2 regions of the Comamonas faecalis genome follow, and region 2 is predicted to be linked to the other one. Evidence: predicted binding sites of a transcription regulator. Region 2 holds the regulator's gene; the other holds the start of a gene.
The links. Region 2 encodes FliA, which starts transcription of late flagellar genes. Its sites were predicted from a motif close to CTAAAGTTTNNNNNNNNNNNGCCGNTA; they were not measured.
Positions count from the first base shown of each region.

Region 1: fliS (flagellar export chaperone FliS) is a predicted target of FliA. The motif match lies at 1,797-1,823, and genes of this name have one in related genera.

Region 1 covers NZ_BAABBP010000002.1:21,578-24,921, reverse strand. The annotation lists gene ABD767_RS01265 (flagellin N-terminal helical domain-containing protein) at 1-234, opposite strand, end outside; gene ABD767_RS01260 (flagellin N-terminal helical domain-containing protein) at 645-1,490, opposite strand; gene fliS (flagellar export chaperone FliS) at 1,857-2,258, shown strand; gene ABD767_RS01250 (flagellar protein FliT) at 2,309-2,632, shown strand; gene fliE (flagellar hook-basal body complex protein FliE) at 2,830-3,144, opposite strand.
Region 2 covers NZ_BAABBP010000002.1:177,046-180,389, reverse strand. The annotation lists gene thiC (phosphomethylpyrimidine synthase ThiC) at 1-412, shown strand, start outside; gene ABD767_RS02000 (RNA polymerase sigma factor FliA) at 963-1,679, opposite strand; gene ABD767_RS01995 (hypothetical protein) at 1,694-2,488, opposite strand; gene flhF (flagellar biosynthesis GTPase FlhF) at 2,478-3,344, opposite strand, start outside.

The DNA.
Region 1 (3,344 bases), 160 kb from region 2:
GGCGATCTGCGCCATCGAGATGCCGTCGCCGGCGTTGCGGATGGCGACGTTCATGCCGCGCACCTGGGTGTTCATGCGGTCGGCAATGGCCAGGCCGGCGGCGTCGTCCTTGGCGCTGTTGACGCGCAGACCCGAGGACAGGCGCTGCATGGTGGTCGACAGGCTGCCGGAAGTCAGTGCGGTGTTGCGCTGGGCGTTGAGCGAAGCGGTATTGGTATTGATGGTCATGGCCATGGTGAAACTCCTTTGGGAGAAAAAGAGAGGGACTCCAAGCCAGTGACCTCTCATTGCCTCTGGCGGCAGGTCTGTGATCAGACCCGTTGAGCTTGTTATCGAACGCTGCGCAAAAAACTTGAGGGCGCGTGGTATCGGCAATGTCAACCGAGTGTCACCGGACAGCGGGCGAGGCGTTGCGTGGACTTGAACGGGGTTTGCCCGGCTTATTGCGTCATCGGCCCGGGCTGCGTCGCTTGCCCTGTTTTGTTGCGCATGAATGGCGCGCGGTTCATGCGGGCAGGGCCGAACCGTGGAAAAAAGCCAATAAATGCAGTAATGGGTGCAGTCACGGATGCAGTGACGAATGCAATGAAACAAGCCGAGGGACTCAATCCTCGGCTTGTGTCATGGGGCGGGCGTCAGCGTGCTCAGCGCAGCAGGCTCAGCACGCCCTGGGGCAGCTGGTTGGCCTGGGCAATCATGGCCGTGCCGGCCTGCTGCAGAATTTGCGCGCGGCTCAGGTTGGCGGTTTCGGCGGCAAAGTCGGCGTCCATGATGCGCCCGCGTGCGGCGGACTGGTTCTCTACCGCGGTGCGCAGGTAGGAGACGGTGTTCTCGAAGCGGTTTTGCACAGCGCCCAGGTTGGCGCGGGTGTCGTTGACCACGGTCAGCGCTTTGTCCAGCGCATCGATTTGCGCCGTGTTGCTGGCTGCGGCGGCGGTCGACAGCGCTGAGTTGGCGCCAGTGGTGACGAGTGCCAAATTACCTGTAGCGACGTTGACGGTTGCCGAATCGACCTTGATTTGGTTCTCTGTACCCGTATTGGCACCGATCTGAAAGGTAAAGCCAGCCGTTGTTTTCAGAATTGACTCGCCGTTGAACTGGGTGGCGTCGATCATGCGCGTGACTTCCTTGCCCAACTCCTGGTACTCCTTGTCGAGCTTGGAGATGTCGCTGCTCTGGTTGGTGGAGTTGGACGCTTGCACCGCCAGCTCGCGCATGCGCTGCAGCATGTCGTTGATGCCCGACAGGCCGCCTTCGGCGATCTGCGCCATCGAGATGCCGTCGCCGGCGTTGCGGATGGCGACGTTCATGCCGCGCACCTGGGTGTTCATGCGGTCGGCAATGGCCAGGCCGGCGGCGTCGTCCTTGGCGCTGTTGACGCGCAGACCCGAGGACAGGCGCTGCATGGTGGTCGACAGGCTGCCGGAAGTCAGTGCGGTGTTGCGCTGGGCGTTGAGCGAAGCGGTATTGGTGTTGATGGTCATGGCCATGGTGAAACTCCTTTGGGAGAAAAAGAGAGGGACTCCAAGCCAGTGACCTCTCATTGCCTCTGGCGGCAGGTCTGTGATCAGACCCGTTGAGCTTGTTATCGAACGCTGCGCAAAAAACTTGAGGGCGCGTGGTATCGGCAATGTCAACCGAGTGTCATCGTGCAGGCAGAGAGGGTTGCGGCGACTTGCGGGTGATTTGCCGCACTTATCGCGCCACTGGTGCATGCGTGGTGGTGCCATCATGAAAGACATGCTTTATTCATCTGTGGCTGCCGCAGGCGTTCTGTTTTTATCGAATCACCAGGCCTTTATTTGTCTGGCTGCTGGCCGATAACAGCGGGGAGAGACACGATGAAAGGATTGCATATGTACACCCCCCCAAGCGCTCGGGCGTCGGCGGCTGCTTATCGGCAGGTGGGCGTCGACTCGCAGGTGCTCAGCGCATCGCCCCACGGTTTGATTGGCCTGCTGTTCAATGAGCTGCTCGTCTGCCTGCAGGGGGCGGCCACGGCCATCGAGCGGCGTGACGTGGCGACCAAGGTGCGCCTGATGGCCAAGGCGTCGCGCCTGATCGATGAAGGGCTGATGTCCAGCCTGGACGTCCAGGCGGGCGGCGAGGTGGCGGCCAATTTGCAGCAGCTGTACGCCTACTGCCTGCTGCGCTTGGCGCAGGCCAATGCGGCCAACGACGCGGCCCAGGTTAGGGACGTGCAGGCGCTGCTTGAGCCAGTGATCGATGGCTGGCGCCAGATTGGTGGGCGTGCCTGAGGTTTGGGCGTGTCGTTGGTGTGTTGAACAATGTTTTTTTGAGCTGAACCATGCAGATCCAGATAAATACCCACAATCCCGACCGCTTGATCGACTTCTACAAAGCCATTGAAACCAGCAGCGCCAAGATGCTCGAAGCCGCACGCCTGAGCGACTGGGACGGCGTGGCGCGCTACGAGGGCACTTGCGCCGTGCTGATCGAGCAACTGCGCCACCAGGCCCGCAACGAGCAGCTGGCGCCCGAGCAGCGCAAGGAGAAGGCGCGCATCATGCAGCGCATCCTGCGCAACGACGCGCAGATCCGCGTGCTGGCCGAGCCGTGGATCGCGCAGTTCGAGCATTTGTTCGACGGGCAGCCGCAGGTGATGCACTGACAAACAAGCCGCGGCGTGGTGGGCGCCAGCGGCATAAAAAAGCTCAGGGGGAATGCCGGCACCGAAAGGTGACCGGCTTTTTTGATGCTGCCGCGGCGCCTGTCCCGTTCCCACGGGATGCTCAACGCTGAATGCCGCTCAATGTGGGAGCGGCGCCCTCGCCGCGATTGCCGCGGTGAAAGCCTGCGCGCAGATGCTCACACCTGCATGTTCATGATGTCGGTATAGGCCTGCACCATGCGGTTGCGCACGTTCAGCGTGGCCTGAAAGCCGATTTGCGCCTTTTGCATCGCAACCATGGTCTCCTCGATGCTGACGCTGGGGTTGTCCAGCTGCACTTCGCGCTGCAGTGCGCTGGCCTGGTTTTGCGCGCCGCTCACCTCCTGCAGCGCGTTCTTGAAGGCGGTGCCAAAGCCCACGCCCGGGGTGTTGTCGCGGTCGGCGGTGATGCGGCGCGCCACCTGCGTGCCGGTCAGCGGCGTCGTGAGGGAGCTGTTGATGCGCATGTCCATGGCGGTCTCGTCGGTGGCGGGTGGGGGCGTTGCGGGGCGGTGGGGGGAAGGTGGCGCAATCGTAGGCGCGCGGGCGGTGGCGCAGCGCGGTGAATAAATGGCCAAAGCCGCGGCTTATCGGGGCACCGGCGGCGCGGCACGCCTTCAATAATCGCTGCACCGCCGCCTTGTTGCCTGGCGTTTGCCGACCATGGAAGAAC
Region 2 (3,344 bases):
CGACCGCGACGACGTCAAGCAGGGAATCATCGCGTACAAGATCGCCGCGCATGCGGCCGACGTCGCCAAGGGCCACCCGGGCGCGCGGGCGCGTGACGACGCGCTGAGCCAGGCGCGCTTCGACTTTCGCTGGCAGGACCAGTTCAACCTGGGCCTGGACCCCGAGACCGCGCAGGAGTACCACGACGAGACGCTCCCGAAGGACGCGGCCAAGGTGGCGCATTTCTGCTCCATGTGCGGGCCGAAGTTCTGCTCGATGAAGATCACGCAGGAGGTGCGCGAATACGCCGCCGCCAAGGGCATGAGCGGCAGCGCGGCACTGGCCGACGGCATGGCGCGCAAGGCCGACGAGTTCAACCGCCAGGGCGGGTCGCTGTACGTGCCCATCAAGGTGGAGCCACGAGTCGGGTAAACACCTGATCAGCGACATGTCTCGGACACCTTCCCCCTTTGGGGGAAAGGCAGGGATGATGGCTGCTGGAGCGGCAGCAACGGCGTGCCTCGGCCAGCGTCGCCGGCCCCCACCCCAGCCCTCCCCCAGAGGGGGAGGGAGTAAGGCGCAGACGCTGGAAGCGTTGCCGCTGTTACGGCGAAAAACGCCTGATCAGCGGCGTGCCTCGGACTCCTTCCCCCTTTGGGGGAGGGCAGGGATGGGGGCTGCTGGAGCGGCAGCAACGGTGTGTCTCGGCCAGCGTCGCCGGCCCCCACCCCAGCCCTCCCCCAGAGGGGGAGGGAGTGAGGTGCAGACACGTCAGCGGCATGTCTTGGACTCCTTCCTCCTCTGGGGGAGGGCAGGGATGGGGGCTGCTGGAGCGGCAGCAACGGCGTGCCTCGGTCTGCGTCGCCGGCCCCCACCCCAGCCCTCCCCCAGAGGGGGAGGGAGTAAGGCGCAGACACACTGAGGCGCGCTGCATCGCCCCATTTTTCCAATGGATGAGCCGGAAAAGGCTTGGCCGCGACGCTCAATGCGCGCGCATCTTGGTGCGCAGCCGCGCGATGGCCTGGCTGTGCAGCTGGCACACGCGTGATTCGGTCACGCCGAGCACGGCGGCGATTTCCTTGAGGTTCATGTCCTGCTCGTAGTACATGCCCATGATGTACTGCTCGCGCTCGGGCAGCGACTCGATGGCTTGGACCAGCGAGCTGCGGATGCGCTGGTCGCGCAACAGCGCCACCGGGTCGGCGTCTTCGTCGGCCATGTGACGGTCGAGAAAGCTGCCCTCGTCGTCCTCGCCCGGGCGTATGTCCTCCAGGTAGACCAGCTGCGTGCCGCGCACCTTGCCCAGCAGCGACTGGTAATCCTGCAGGCTCATGTCCATCTCGGCGGCGATCTCCGACTCCAGCGGGCTGCGCCCGAGCTTTTGCTCGACGCGGCGCAGCGCCTGCTCGATGTCCTTCTGGCTCTTGCGCGAGCTGCGGCTCATCCAGTCGCCGCCGCGCAATTCGTCGAGCATGGCGCCGCGGATGCGCTGACTGGCAAAGGTCTCGAACTGCACGCCCTGCGAGGCCTCGAAGCGCGACAGCGCCTCGTTCAGCCCGATCATGCCGACCTGGATCAGGTCGTCGACCTCGACGTTGGGAGGCAGCTTGGCGATCATGTGGTGGGCGATGCGGCGCACCAGCGGCGCGTGCTGTTGCAGCAGCGCGTTGCGGTCAAGCTGTCCTTTGGCGGTATACATGGGTCAACCTGGATTCAATGGCTGTGGTCGATGCAGGGGTGATCGTAGTCGTTGTGGTGAGCGGTGGTGGTGTTCGCGCAGCCGCCTTCCAGCAGCTGCAGCGCCAGGCGACGCAGCTCGCGCGGCTGGTCGGCGCGGATCTGCGTGGTGTGCGGCGCCAGGCCCAGCATCTGGCTTGCGCTGCGCGCGAGCGCCTGCAGCGCCTCGCGGGTCTGCGCCGTCCTGCGGGCGTCTTCGGCGCCGGTCATGGCCGCGACGGTGCAGCGCAGGCCGGCGTGCAGCGCCATGTGCTTGAGCTGCAGATAGCAGGCCACCATGCCCTGGGCGCCCGCGCCGGTCAGCGCCAGCGGCGTGCAGGCGCTGCCTTGCAGCAGCGGCGCGGCCAGCGCCGGCGGCGCATACAGCAGCAGTGCGCCATAGGCGCGAAACGGGGTGACCAGCCGCCGCAGCGCCGCAGCGCCGCCGCCCTGCTGCGCCAGGCGGCGCAGGCCCAGCGCCGCGGGCAGCACCGGCAGCAGCGCGGCATCTGCGGCGCTGGCGTCCAGCGTGGCCTGCAGCGGCAGGCTGTGCGTCTGCAGCACCTGGGCCAGGCCGGGCGCGTGCGCGCCCTCGCGCGCGCTGGCGTCGAGCACCATGACTGCGTAGCCCAGCTGCTGCAGCTGGGCGCACAGCTGCCACAGTGTCTCCAGTTCCAGGTGCGAGTCGGGCGTGGCCAGCACGGGCAGCAGGCGCGGGCCCGCGCCGGTCTGCGCATTCAGGCGCTGCAGCCCTGCGCCCTGGTGGGTGGTGCCGGCGCGCTCAAGCCACATGGTCCATCTCCGTGGGCTGCAACGCCTCGGGCGCCTGCGAGAAGAAGAAGTTCAGCTCCAGCGCCTTGGGGTCGAAGGCCGAGCGCGCGTTGGCGCGCATCGACTGCGCGACCAGCGCCGGTGCGTTGGCCGCTTCCCAGTCCTCGGGCACGCGCTGGCCGCAGGTCACGCCGCGCAGCAGCGCCTGGTGGCGGATCAGCGCGTCGATGGCCGGCCCCAGCTTCACGGCCTCGTCCACCTTGGAGAGGATGGCCTGCTGCACGCCCGCGCTCTTGAAGCCGGTGAGCACCTCGTCGAAGGTGTCGCCATGGCTGCTGGCGTTGAGCACCTGCAGGCGCTCGATGCCGGGCAGCGCCAGCAGATCGAGCAGCTCGCGCTTGCGCGGGTCGCGCGGGGCGACGCCGGTGGTGTCGATCAGCACCATCTTCTTGGACGACAGCAGGCCCAGCAGATCCTGCAGCGCGGCCTGGTCGTGCGCCAGGTGGGCGACCACGCCCAACATGCGGCCGTAGGAGCGCAGCTGCTCGTGCGCGCCCATGCGGTAGGTGTCCAGCGTGATCAGCCCCACGCTGGCCGGCCCGTGCGCCTGGGCGCACAGCGCGGCCAGCTTGGCGGCCGTCGTGGTCTTGCCCACGCCGGTGGCGCCCACCAGCGCGAAGACGCCGCCCTGCTGGATCAGCGGCAGGTCGGCCGCGTCGGTGCGCAGATTGCGTTCGAGCACGCGCATCAGCCAGCGCACCGCGTCCTGCGCGCCCAGGTGCTCGGGCAGGTGTTCGAGCATGGCGCGCGAGAGCGCGGGCGAGTAGCCGGCGCGGATCAGCTTGAGCATCAGGTTGGACTGGATCGGGTCCTGGCG